Regions from separate parts of the Paenibacillus sp. W2I17 genome, predicted to be linked through region 1. Evidence: riboswitches for the same ligand, from Rfam matches in the RefSeq annotation. Region 1 holds a riboswitch; each other region holds the start of a gene.
The links. Region 1 has a riboswitch for S-adenosylmethionine ahead of QF041_RS26045 (methionine ABC transporter ATP-binding protein). Riboswitches for the same ligand answer to the same signal wherever they lie in the genome.
Positions count from the first base shown of each region.

Region 2: another riboswitch for S-adenosylmethionine. It lies ahead of metA (homoserine O-acetyltransferase MetA); the one in region 1 lies ahead of QF041_RS26045 (methionine ABC transporter ATP-binding protein).
Region 3: another riboswitch for S-adenosylmethionine. It lies ahead of mmuP (S-methylmethionine permease); the one in region 1 lies ahead of QF041_RS26045 (methionine ABC transporter ATP-binding protein).

Region 1 is NZ_JAUSXM010000001.1:5,818,964-5,823,701, reverse strand. Features, by position in the region: gene QF041_RS26055 (MetQ/NlpA family ABC transporter substrate-binding protein) at 1-466, opposite strand, end outside; gene QF041_RS26050 (methionine ABC transporter permease) at 541-1,200, opposite strand; gene QF041_RS26045 (methionine ABC transporter ATP-binding protein) at 1,201-2,235, opposite strand; SAM riboswitch class I at 2,362-2,503, opposite strand; gene QF041_RS26040 (Cthe_2314 family HEPN domain-containing protein) at 2,633-3,349, opposite strand; gene QF041_RS26035 (COX15/CtaA family protein) at 3,515-4,453, opposite strand.
Region 2 is NZ_JAUSXM010000001.1:2,654,969-2,659,706, forward strand. Features, by position in the region: gene QF041_RS11575 (trans-sulfuration enzyme family protein) at 1-750, opposite strand, end outside; gene QF041_RS11580 (PLP-dependent transferase) at 747-1,934, opposite strand; gene metA (homoserine O-acetyltransferase MetA) at 1,959-2,876, opposite strand; SAM riboswitch class I at 3,113-3,236, opposite strand; gene corA (magnesium/cobalt transporter CorA) at 3,688-4,623, shown strand; gene QF041_RS11595 (HRDC domain-containing protein) at 4,694-4,738, opposite strand, start outside.
Region 3 is NZ_JAUSXM010000001.1:5,536,290-5,541,027, forward strand. Features, by position in the region: gene QF041_RS24645 (GerAB/ArcD/ProY family transporter) at 1-743, shown strand, start outside; gene QF041_RS24650 (Ger(x)C family spore germination protein) at 740-1,942, shown strand; SAM riboswitch class I at 2,013-2,114, shown strand; gene mmuP (S-methylmethionine permease) at 2,207-3,619, shown strand; gene mmuM (homocysteine S-methyltransferase) at 3,597-4,664, shown strand.

The DNA of each region.
Region 1 (4,738 bases):
GCAACAGAGCACGTCCACCATTGGATGGGTCATTTGGAATAGATACTTTTGCGCCGTCAGCCAATTCATCCAAAGACTTAATCTTTTTGGAGTATCCACCAAAAGGTTCAACATGAACAGGTGTTACAGAAACGAGGTTGAATCCACGTTCTTTATTCTCTGTGTCCAGATAAGGTTGGTGCTGGAAGAAGTTTGCATCCAATTTTTTATCAGCAAGTTGCTGGTTGGGTTGTACATAGTCATTAAACGTAACGACTTGCAAACGAATACCTTGTGCTTCCAGTTCAGGCTTGATGCTTTCCAGGATCTCTGCATGTGGTGTAGGTGAAGCTCCAACTTTCAATTCAACTGTGCGTGGTGCACCTGCTGAATTGTCTGCGCCGCTATCGGCGTCCTTATTGTTCCCGCAAGCTGCGAGAACCGCAATCAGCATAAGGCTAAGTAGAGCGAAAGACCATTTTTTCATGTGTAAAACCCCTTCTCTAATTATTTTTTCATGTGGCGTCCGCATTATTGCATATCCATCATGTTATCTATGTGTTATTTCCTGGTGAAAAATGTAACCAAGCGATCTCCAGCCATCTGGAGAATTTGCACAAGAATGATCATCGACACTACGGATATAATCATGATTTCATTCTGATAACGGAAGTATCCATAGTTGATCGCCAGTGTTCCCAGACCTCCACCACCAACCATGCCCGCCATCGCCGTATAGGAGACAAGCGTAACGATGGTGATCGTTATACCTGCAAGCAGTCCAGGCAGTGCCTCAGGCAGTAACACCCGTCTTACAATCTGTCTGGTCGATGCGCCCATCGCCTGTGCAGCCTCAATGACACCCCGATCAACTTCTCGCAACGTCGTCTCCACCAATCGAGCAAAGTAAGGAGCTGCTGAAATAACTAAAGGTGGTATAACGCCTAATACTCCTGTAGCTGTACCGACGAGTATACGAGTGAATGGAATAAGAGCAACAATCAATATGATAAATGGGACTGAGCGCAAAATATTAACAATCAGAGATAGTATCGTGTACACTGCCCGTGACTTGATCGAAGCAGATCTAGCCGTCATGAACAGCAGAACTCCGAGCGGTAAACCTAAGATAACGGTAAACAAGCCTGATACACCCAAAATTTGCAGTGTCTCAATGGAGGCTTTACCAACCTCTTCCCAGCGAACTGTTGAAAAATCCATCTAGCGAAGCACCTCCACATCAAGTCCCTCTGCGGTTAATTCTGATATCGTCCGATCAATCGCAATGGAATCACCCTCGAACCGAACGGTCAGCTGTCCATAAGGAACCTGTTTAATCGTAGAGATTGTTCCTTGCAGGATGGCAAAATCCACGCCTGTCTTACGTACCGTTCTGGACAAAATCGCTTCATACGTTTTGTTACCCAGAAAAGATATCTTCACAAGTTTGGAAGCAGCACCTGCCTGCAATTCAACGCCTGCATTCGCCAGAGCCGTCTCTTCCAGGGCAAGTCCAGCTTCATGGTCACGCATCATGAAGTCCCGCGTAATCGCATGTTGCGGCTTCAGGAACACTTCTGTTACAGGTCCTTGTTCCACAATGCCGCCTTGATGAATAACAGCCACCTTGTCACAGATGTTCTGAATGACATGCATCTCATGTGTAATCAGCACAATCGTAAGGTTGTACTTTTCGTTAATGTCGAGCAATAACTTCAGGATTGAATTTGTCGTCTGCGGATCAAGTGCTGAAGTAGCCTCATCACAGAGAAGTACATTCGGATCACTCGCAAGTGCTCTCGCAATCCCTACACGTTGTTTCTGTCCACCCGATAATTGAGCCGGATATTTGTTGCTATGGTGCTCCAGACCAACCAGATTGAGCATTTCCTTCACTTTGCGATCAATGGCTTCCTTGGGTGTATTCACAAGTTTTAGTGGAAAAGCTACATTGTCATATACCGTTGCCGAGGATAACAGATTAAAGTGTTGAAAAATCATCCCGATTTTGCGTCTCTGTTGCTGCAATTCGGTTTTGCTCAGTTCAGTCAGGTTGATTCCGTCAACCCATACCTCACCCTCCGTAGGCCGTTCCAGCAAATTAATACAGCGAATCAATGTGCTTTTGCCCGCTCCGGAATGGCCAATCACTCCGTAGATTTCACCCTTTTGGATGCTCAAATTCAGCTCGGATAACGCTCTTGTAGACTTTGCCCCTTTGCCGTACGTTTTCGTTAAACCTTTTAATTCAATCAATCGCACTTGCCCCTTTCCAACCACCTACATGTATCTTTACCCGATCTAAAGGAAAACTCCCCCTAAAGTACAAAAAAAGAGCCCTATGCAGATACAAAGAGGGCTCTTCACGTGAAAGAATATACCTTCTCATCTGCCAAAATCGTGTCTTGCACCATTTTGTAGGAATTAGCACCTAACATCTATAACGAATGATACATGTATCATGTCGTTACAAATCGGTTGCCGGGCTTCATCGGGCCTGTCCCTCCGCCGCTCTCGATAAGAAATATGTTGTTGTAGGATTTTATAAGTTCATGTAGTTTATGCTTTATAATGTGAACGTAACTTGCGAAATATCAGTTATATCCGTTTAACATTCGATTGAAACTCAGTATATTCCAAGTATTCCGATTTGTCAAAGGGAATTATTTCTTTTCCATATTTTGTTGATATAACTATAAGAGGCTGTTAACGTTTCACAGACCATATCTACGCCCTGACGCATTTCCTGCACATGCTGATTCAGATCCTCCAATTTCACTTTACCTTGCAAGGTCTGGTGTAACTGCCACAGGTCATCGTGCATTTCTGAGTTCATGTAGTGAATTTCCATATTACGTCGTTTGCGCAGCTTGCTCATCGGTTCACGATAAGAGTCCTTGATCTGTATTAATTGCAATGCAAGATCATGATGCTCCCTCGCATAGTCGAACTGCCTTAACACCGTAAAATAAGAAAAATGCGCTTTGGTATTTGAAGTATTCAACTGGAATATTTCATTTAATACCGTGCCCACTTTATCCAGAATGGCAAAGCAGCGGATAAAGCCATCTTTGTAGAAATACACATACCGTGCATACTCGGCTTTTTCAGTCGGCGTCATCTCATCCGTTGAACCTGCAACGACCTTTTTGCGAAAATGAGCAGCAGCGAAACAGCTTTGCTCCAGTTCATCCAGTGAGGAGATGAGTCCCTGGGTCCACACATACAGTTTCCGATAATCATGCGTGGGATCATGGTCCACATGCATTTGTCGCTGAAATAACTCAAGCGTATGCGCCATGGCGTCCATCGCTGCCTTCAATTTACCTTCGTTTATACGTGGCTTTTCCCCCAACAACGTTCGCAGCATATCTAACCTCCTCTTTTCCAAATCAACAAGAATTCATCACCGTAAACGTAACACATCATCCATTCCGTGTAATTGCCGCTTGCCATAGGTTGCCCTGATCCCCCTGACATCAAACAAAGTCCACCTGTCCAATGATGTACATCACTGGATGGTGGACTTTCATATTTAAAAACGATTAACCGGGCGATACAGCTTGTACACCAGGAAACTCATATACGTTAAGACTCCGAACAATATGGCGATATCCAGCATATGTGCAAGAGCTACGAACATGTATACTTCCGGACGGTTCATTGTCACCATCATGAAAATACCAATGACTACTTGCATCAGAATAAGAACAACGGATACCACACCCAGAGTACGCATTTCCTTGTTGTCCGGATGATTACGGTAAGCGAAGTGACCCAGGATTGCAATAACAATCACGAGCGACGCAGCTGCTGCACGGTGAGCAAAAGCAACTGCTACCCCACCCGAAAGCTCAGGAATAATCTGACCGTTACAGAGCGGAAATCCGGAACATCCGCCGGCAGAATCCGTGTGACTCACAAATGCACCCGTGTATACCACGAGATATGTGTAAATGGTGGAGAACCAGACCAGATTCCTGAATTTTTTGCTAACCCGAGGGTATTTATTCAGTCGCTCCAATCCGCCATCTTTGGCCTCTTGCCTTATGCCCAGCGCCATCATTAGAGAACTGGCAAAAGCAATCAGTGCAAAGCCAAAATGCAGTGCCATGACTGCTGAAGATTGGGAGAAGACAACTGCAAATGCCCCCATGATTCCCTGGACGATAACAAATACCAGAGTTAAGAAAGAAAACAATTGCAGGTCACGGCGTGACTTGCCAAACCGCAGAAAAGCGACAAACGAGGCAATGGACAACAGTCCAGCCAGTGCACTTACAGCGCGATGGGAATATTCAATAAGTGAAGCCACAGTATGTGCCGGAACGAGTTTTCCGTTACATAAAGGCCATTCTGTTCCGCAGCCAAGGCCTGATTCCGTTTTGGTTACGATGCCTCCACCAAAAGTGGCCAGAAACATGACAAGACAGGTTAATACGGTTAACCATTTAAACAAAGTTAAGTGTTTCAATTTTTTCTCACCCGCTGTTGGTTTAAGATGGCGAAGAATATTCTTCGCTTGTTTCGGTACTTTGACACTTATTTCACAACTAAATTCATTATACCGGATAAAATGTTCATTGACGTCGCGCTTTGTGACAAAATGTTAACGTCTGGTGAAATAATGACCCGTAGGTCATTGGAGTTATGTAATTGAGGGATATGCCAGTTGAATTGTGTCTTAAACAGAATCCTGAACACACAAACGCCATTTCCCTATTTCAAGAGAAATGGCGTTCTTTTTATTATACCCTTT
Region 2 (4,738 bases), 3.2 Mb from region 1:
CATCAGAAGCCAGGATTCTTGTGCCCCGAGTACAGTTCCAAGTCCATTTTGCAACTGTTTCAGTTGTACGCCAAGTGATTCCGTGCGAGCAACGGCTAACCCTGCCAGTACATCACTGTGACCTCCGAGAAACTTCGTAGCACTATGTACGACGATGTCCACACCAAGCTCAATTGGACGCTGATAGTACGGTGTCATAAAGGTGTTATCCAGAATCGTGATCAGGTCATGTTCCTTGGACCAGTCAGTTACGGCAGCGATATCCGTAATACGAAGTGTAGGGTTGGACGGTGTTTCCATATAAACTGCCTTGGTGTTTGGCTTGAGTGCCGCTTTTACTTCATCTATATTGGTCATGTCTACAAAGGTTGTCTCGATCTGCATACGGCTTAATATGGAAGTAAGCAAACGATACGTACCTCCATATACGTCTTCCGTTACAATCATGTGATCCCCTGCGGAGAACATCATGAACACGCTTGATATCGCAGCCATCCCCGAAGAATAGGCAAAGCCTCGTGCACCGCCTTCCAGCAATGTGATGTAATCTTCCAAAGCCTGACGTGTCGGATTACCCGAACGACTGTAATCATGCTGAGGCGGATTGAAGATATCAAAATGATGGAAGGTTGATGCTTGATAGATCGGTACACTGGAGGCTCCAGTGGTTTTGTCAATCTCATCGCCAAAATGGAGCAATTTGGTATCAAATTTCAACTGGGAATTGGGCTTATTGTTGGACTCACTCATGAGTGCACGCCTCCTTCCACTTCCTGCTGTGCAGCTGTCAGAGCATTGCCGAGATCTGCAATCAGATCATCCGCATGTTCAATGCCCACGGAGAACCGGAGCAGACGGTCATCCACACCTACGGCGTCACGAATTTCAAGCGGAATATCCGCATGAGTCTGGACTGCCGGATAAGTCATGAGTGATTCAACTCCGCCGAGACTTTCGGCAAAAGCAATGAGTTTGATATGACGCAGCAACGGTTCAACATAACGTGCATCCTTCACTTTGAAAGAGAAGATACCTGTATTACCCGTGGATTGTTTGTTCTGTATCTCATAGCCCGGATGATCGGATAGGCCTGGATGATACACTTCAACCACCGCTGGGTGCTCAAGCAAGTATTTAGCAATAGTAAGTGCATTGTGCTCATGACGCTCCATACGAAGAGCCAGCGTTTTCATACCTTTCATCAACTGGTAGGAGTCACTTGGAGATAATACCGCTCCAATGGAATTATGCAGGAACGCCATCTCTGCAGATAACGCCTCACCTTTGGTAATGATTAGTCCGGCCAACACATCATTGTGTCCACCCAGATATTTGGTAGCGCTATGAATGATGATATCGGCACCCAGTTCAATCGGACGTTGGAAAAATGGAGTCAACAACGTGTTGTCAACAATGGTCAACAAGTTGTAACTTTTCGCCCAGGAAGCCACGGCTTCCACATCGGTGATCATCATCAGTGGATTGGTTGGTGTCTCAATAAATACAGCTTTGGTATTCGGCTGACGAACCTTCTCCAGTGCTGCAAGGTCATTCGTGTCCACATAACTTGCAGTTACGCCGAAACGGGACAGAATACGTTCCAGCAGACGATAGGTTCCACCATACAGATCCAGCGACACAATCAGATGATCCCCTTGACCAAACATGGCAAAGATCGTTTGCAGCGCGGCCATTCCCGAGCTACAGGCAAACCCTGCATCACCGGACTCCAGCGCTGCGGCGGCTTCTTCCAATACTTTACGGGTTGGATTAGTCGTACGGATATAATCAAACCCAGTGCTTTGTCCAAGCTTCGGGTGGCGAAACGCAGTGGATTGATAGATCGGAAAGTTAATGGCGCCTGTTACCGGTTCATTGATGGACCCAATTTGTGCTAAGCGGCTTTCGATTTTCAACTTGTTGTTGTCTTCCATTGCTGCATCCTCCTGTAATCTCGATTAGATTTGCGGGCCAATATCGTAAGGTGTTTCTTGATACACATAGTAATTGAGCCAGTTAGAGAATAATAAGTTGGCATGAGCGCGCCAAGTAGCCGGTGGCACACGGGAAGGGTCGTCATTCGGATAATAATGTCTAGGCAATGCGATATCCAACCCTTTGGCTGCATCCCGGTCATACTCCCACTTTAATGAGAACGGGTCATACTCGGCATGTCCTGTGGCAAAAATCTGTTTGCCGTCTTTGGTAGCAACCAGGAAGATACCCGCTTCCTCGGATTCAGCCAAAATCTCTAAATTCTCATTCTTTTCAATATCTTCGCGTCTCACTTCCGTATGACGGGAATGTGGAACGTTGAATACTTCATCGAATCCACGCAACAACGGAACATGAGGTTTATTAATGGTATGTGGGAAAACGCCAAAACACTTTTCATCCAGTGCAACCTTGGGCACGTCAAAATGATGGTATAAACCTGCCTGGGAAGCCCAACATATGTGGAGTGTTGAAGTCACATTGGTTTTGGTCCATTCGAAGATTTCCTGGATTTCATTCCAATAGTTCACGTCTTCGAAATCCATCTGTTCCACCGGGGCACCCGTAATGATCATTCCATCGAAACGGCGGTGCTCAATCTCATCGAAGGTTTTATAGAACAGATCCAGATACTCCTGAGACGTATTCTTCGACGTATGGGATTTGGGATGTACGAGAACGACATCCACCTGAATAGGCGTGTTTCCCACCAGACGAAGCAATTGTGTTTCGGTCGTTTCCTTTGTGGGCATCAGGTTTAATATAGCGATACGGAGTGGACGAATATCCTGCTGATATGCAGAAGTTTCATCCATGACGAAGATATTCTCTCCTTCAAGTACTTCTTTTGCTGGCAGAGTATCGGGTATTTTGATTGGCATAGTAAGTCTAACTCCTCCTTGTGCATAGATAGATGCAGCCACCCCTGGCTTGATGTCTTCACATCAATACAGTTATAGACTGCCTTGAGCTTGTAAAAACATTGAATTGCTCTTTCATCCAACGTTACAAACAACCTCAAGTTCCTTAGCGAAAATCACTGCTGAGAAGTCGGGGCATATAACAAAGACCTTCCTCGGATTTCGAGAAAGGTCATATGTAAAAAAGATATGCGCCTCTCTCATCTCTCAGTTACAACAGTGCCACTTGACACTTAGTCGCTGCAAGAATTAGCACCGTGCGGTATACCGCCGGTTGCCGGGTTTCATCGGGCCAGTCCCTCCACCTACTCTTGATAAGATTTCGCTGTATTAGATTGTAATTAAATATGGTTCACCGTCTACTTTATTACATTAATGCCCTCACGTCAAGATGCAGTTCGATGTGTGCTTCCCAGATCGGAACCGTTCATCATCCATTGTCATACACTGCCTCAGGGCGCGAAATAGACACATTTTTGCGCTTGAAAGCACCTTGTACCAGCGGTATACTAAACAAGGTGTTATAAACCCTTATGTGAGAGGTGACATATTAAATGGATGGCGACCCGAGGCCTGACTGGCAGCCGAATTCCGACAAACTGCATAGAGAATTGACATCAGCATGCCGGCAGCGGGACGTGACTTCCGTTTGATTATATAGTGAACGCAGCCCTGATCTCCAGGCTCCGCTGCCGACCGGCTGATTTGTTCTTTTTGCGCCCATAATGATAATATCCGCCAAGTTGGCGGGTGCAGAAGGAGTAGATTAACGATGAAAATCCGGTTGGTAAACAACGGTGTATTTATTCCGGTGGACGACATTCAGCAGGCGCTGACTCCACCAGCGGAAGGATTTTACTGGATTGATGCAGACGTAGACGATTTGGCGGTACTTCAGCCGCTGTTCTTGATGCATGATCTGGCTGTGGAAGACTGTCTCAGTGACGAAGAACAACGTCCGAAGATTGAAATTTATGAGAACCATTATTTTATTGTGATTAATAGCATCCGTTTCGATGATGAAGAGATATTTCTACGTGCGGTCAACTTATTCCTCGGCAGACATTTCATTATTAGTGTTACCAAGCAAAAGGTCAGCGAATTGCGCACACTGAAACCAATCCTGTGGGAACAGGAAATCAGTACACCGGATCGTCTGCTGTATTTGCTGGTTGACTTGATTGTTGATAATTATTTCACCGTAGGTGACCGAATTGAAGCACGGATCGAGAAGCTTGAGGAAGACATTCTGATGCACACCAAAAAGTCACATCTGAATGAAATTATCGGGCTGCGCAGTGAGATTCTGTGGCTGAAAAAAGTGCTTGGACCTCAGAAAGAGGTCATTAACACCCTGAACAAAAAAGATCTGCGTCTCATCGATGATCAACTGCAAAAGTATTTCAGTGACATCTATGAGAATGCTGTAAAAATATCTGAAACCTTTGAGACTTATCGCGACCTGATGGGCAACTTGCGAGAAGCCTACCAATCCAGTATTGCAAACCGGGCGAATGAGATCATGCGTGTATTTACCGCCATCACCACGGTCTTCATGCCGCTGACGGTCATTACCGGTATATACGGCATGAACTTTACGAATATGCCAGAGCTTAATTGGAAATACAGCTATTTTGTTGTGATTGGCCTGATGGTTACTCTGGGCCTGAGCATGTTCTTCATTTTCCGCAAGAAAGACTGGGTATGAACTCGTATGAAATAACAAAGACGAAGCGTTCCTCCGGGAGAAACGCCTCGTCTTTTTTCATTTCTGATCATTAACCAACATTCTTCTCTGTCTCTGCGTGCCGACGAAAACGGAT
Region 3 (4,738 bases), 280 kb from region 1:
CAACATGGGCCATTGTGATGGTCTTTATGTGGATTGGCATATATTTGATCTCTGGCGGACTTGCTGTCATTGTGCGCGTATTTGAGATCATTTTGCCGATTACACTGATTATATTTGTGATTGAAATCTTGCTTAGTAATCAGTTATTTGAGATCGGCAATCTGAGACCCGTACTCGGAGAGGGTATCATGCCAGTCCTCAAAGGTTTGAAACCTTCGCTGCTGGCTTACACGGGGTACGAAGTCATGTTTGTCATGACTGCTTATATGAAAAACCCTAAAAAGAGCAATGTAGCCATGAGCTGGGGCATCATCATATCGACTCTGATTTATCTGATTACTGTTGTGATGGTTGTAGGCAGTCTGTCACTCGACGGCATCAAAACACGCACTTGGCCCACGCTGGATCTCGTAAGAAGCTTCGAGATTCAAGGTTTGATCTTTGAACGGTTTGAATCCTTGCTACTGGTCATCTGGATTATGCAGATATTCTCCAGCTTCACGATCACACACTATTGTGCTTCGGTAGGGATTCGGGATTTGTTTCGTACGAAGAAGATCAAGGTCATTATGTACGCCCTTCTGCCATTGATATATCTAACGGCATTGATGCCGAAAACCGTGGACGAAACCTTTGCACTGGGTGATATGTTGGGCAACTCATCCGTGATTTTATTTGCCACTTTACCTTTGTTGCTGCTGATTACAAGTCTGATTCGCAAAAAAGGAGGCAAACATGCATGATTCGTTTTTTTATGCTTTTACGTGTAGCCTTTGCTTTGTCGGTCCTTCTGTTAATATCCGGATGCTGGAGCAGTAGGGAGATCGAGGAACTAAGTGTCTATGTTGGTCTCGGGATCGATATCGCTAAAGAAACAGAATTTGAGAAGGACATCGCTGCTCAGGGAGGAACGTATCCAAAGAATAATTATATAACGGCTACCGTGCAGATTGCTCCGGGCAGTTCCAACAGTAAACAGAGCGGACAATCCGGTTCACCTGCTTCTGGAAAGACGTCCTATTCCAATGAACAGCTTACTGGAGATTCCTTGCTGCAAATCTTTCGTCAGTTTGCACTAAGGCGAGATCGTCCACTTATCGGACATCATCTGAAGGTTATCGTTGTCTCCAAGGATATTGCCAAAAAGTATGGTCTGGACCAGCTGCTTGATTTTGTACTTCGGGATAACGATATTCGTCCAAATTGTCTGGTACTGATAAGTCATCATCGTGCCGTGGATGTCCTGACTTCAGATGATCCCTCCCGGATTCCAGCATTTTATCTAACAGGTATTACCGGTAATTCGTACTTGTCCAACAAAATCCTGGATCCCGTTTTGCTCTCCAAATTAGATGCCCAAATGCAATCTGGTTCCAGTTTCTTGCTCCAGAATGTACTGTACTCCAATGGAGAGGGCAAGTTCTCAGGTGGCAGCATATTCGATGGAAAAACAACTAAGTTTATTGGAGAACTAAGTCAAACGGATCTGGAAGGTTTATCGTGGATCAAGCCTAAAGAAAAAGGAGGCGTCTTGAAGACTTACAACAAAGCGGGATTCACCGTTGTATACGAAATGAAGAAGAAGAAAACAAAAGTAATTCCCAAGGTGGTTGGTAATGACATTTCATTCCATGTAAAGGTCGAATCCGAAGGCTGGTTGATGGAAGATTGGCGTTCTCCCGAAAGAGAGGAAAAAGGGGATTATCTTAGAGAACTAGAAAAAGAATTTTCTGAACTGGCCGAACAACAGATTCGACAGGTGTTATACAAACTTCAGCATACCTATAAAGTAGATGTTGCGGATTTTCGGGATAGCTTGCGTATCAAAGAACCCAAAACATGGAAGAAAGTCAAAGATGACTGGGACAACATTTTTAGTACCGTGCCAATCACGTACGATGTGAAGATGACCATTACCAATCCGGGATCTTCCACCGAATAGCGAGGTGTGTCATTTATGATTTAAATGTTGACACATTCATGATAGATCGCTATATTAGTAAAAAATCATTTTCTTATCCAGAGAGGTGGAGGGACTGGCCCTTAGAAACCTCAGCAACAGATCTGAAGGATACTGTGCTAATTCCAGCGGGTGAAAGCCTGATAGATAGGAGCGTTTGTTTTTATTTGTCAGTAACGGCGCACTCTTTAGGCAGAGTGGGTCTTTTTTGTTTTTTCTGGATGAAGAAGTAGGGGAGCAGCAGGTATGGAGAACAACAACGACAAAGGGCATTTCCAGCGGAAAATGCAGGCACGGCATGTGGTCATGCTCTCTCTCGGAGGAGTCATTGGAACGGGATTATTCCTCAGTTCAGGTTACACCATTCAGCAAGCGGGACCACTGGGAACCATTCTGTCCTATCTGATCGGAGCCATTGTTGTATATCTGGTGATGCTCTGTCTTGGTGAACTGTCTGTTCATATGCCAGAGACGGGAGCATTTCATAGTTATGCAGCCAAATATATCGGACCGGCAACAGGCTACACGGTGGCTTGGTTATACTGGTTAACCTGGACTGTTGCGCTTGGCTCCGAATTCACAGCCGCCGGATTGCTGATGCAGCGCTGGTTCCCATCGGTGAACGTATGGATATGGAGCGCCCTCTTTGCACTGATGATCTTTCTGTTTAATGCATTAACGGTGAAATTATTTGCGGAATCCGAGTTCTGGTTCTCATCTGTAAAAGTAGTTACTATCGTAATCTTCATTATCATCGGTGGCGCAGCCATGTTTGGTATCATTCCCATGGCGGATTCGGAACCGGCTCCATTTCTATCGAATATTACCGCATCCGGGTGGTTCCCTCATGGGGCTACAGCGATATTGATGACCATGCTTGCTGTAAACTTTGCCTTCTCAGGCACCGAGTTAATCGGCATTGCCGCCGGTGAGACGGAGAACCCGGAAAAGACGATACCGAAGGCTATTCATACAACGCTGTGGCGTTTGGTTATTTTCTTCATCGGAACGATTATTATCTTGTCGGCCTTGCTGCCCATGTCGGATGCCAGTGTACTGGAAAGTCCGTTTGTAGCGGTAATGGAACGGGTGGGTGTACCCTATGCAGCAGACATTATGAACTTTGTTATTCTGACGGCGATTCTCTCTGCTGCCAATTCAGGCCTATATGCATCTTCACGTATGCTCTGGTCTCTGGCTGACAAAAGAACGATCTCTCCGTGGTTTGCCAAATTGACCAAAAGCGGGGTGCCGCTGAATGCACTTCTGATTAGTATGGTGGGTGGTGCGTTGGCATTGCTGTCCAGTATTATTGCGCCAGGTACGGTGTATATTACGCTGGTTTCCATTTCGGGTCTGGCTGTCGTTGCGGTATGGATGAGTATCAGTGCTTCCCAATACATGTTCCGCAGACAATATATCCGGGAAGGACATGCGGTCAAAGATCTGGTCTACCGCACACCATTCTATCCGGTGGTACCGATTGTTTCATTTATATTATGCCTGGCTTCATGCATAGGTATTGCCTTTGACCCGACACAGCGAATTGCGCTGTATTGTGGGGTTCCGTTTATCGCAGTATGTTACGCTGCTTATTATCTGACAGAACGTGTGAATAAGAAAAGAGGACAAGTACATGACGCAAGCACAACAGACTAACTCCATAGAACAGATCCTGCGTGAACATCCGGTCATGATTCTGGATGGAGCGCTGGCAACGGAACTCGAACAGCATGGATGTAATCTGGATGATCCGCTCTGGTCGGCTCGTGTGTTGCTTGAGAATCCGGATGTTATCGTTCAGGTCCATGCAGATTATTTTCGAGCAGGAGCCGATTGTGCGATTACATCCAGTTATCAGGCGACGGTGGATGGCTTCAGCAAGAGAGGGATTGATGAACAGGCAGCATTGGAGCTGATCCGCAAGACGGTGGAGTTGGCTGCAAAGGCGAGAGATGACGTGTGGACAGAAGTGCAGAGTGATTTAGTAGGGAGAGAAAGCTCGACAGGTCAGCTTGTAGGAGCTCCTTCGGTACTTTCCCAGAACGTGGAGAACGAGGAGAATATAACAGATCGTACAGTAGATCGCGAAGGAGATCGTCTTCGTCCACGTCCAATTATTGCCGGGTCCGTTGGACCGTATGGCGCCTATCTGGCGGATGGTTCAGAGTATGTGGGACATTACGGCGTGTCGGATGAGACGCTTGTCGCATTTCATCGTCCGCGTATGGTGGCGCTACTTGAAGCGGGTGCAGATATTCTGGCGTTTGAGACGATTCCTTCCTTGCAGGAAGCACAGGTGCTGGTTGATTTACTGAAGGAGTTTCCTCATGCGTATGCCTGGTTATCTTTTTCTTTAAAAGACGGGACAAGCATCAGCGAGGGCACACCGCTTGAGGTATGTGCACAGAAGTTTGGCTCCGATCCGCAGATTGCGGCGATTGGCCTGAACTGTGCTCCCATGGAAGTGGTGACGGAAGCAGTGGGTATTTTGAGCCGTACCAGCGATAAACCTGTTATTGTGTATCCGAACTCGGGAGAAGTATACGATGCGGCAACGAAGACGTGGAGCGGACAGGGTACATGTGGCAGCATGAGTGATGCTTCGGAACAGTGGGTTGCTGCGGGCGCGCAAATTATTGGCGGCTGCTGCCGTACTACGCCACATCAGATTGGTGCACTTGCGAAGAAATGGCGGAAATAAAAGACTTGATGTAGGGTTGTACCCGCTAGAGATACAACTAAATATGAAGAAGCCCTCACGATCCATTAACTGGA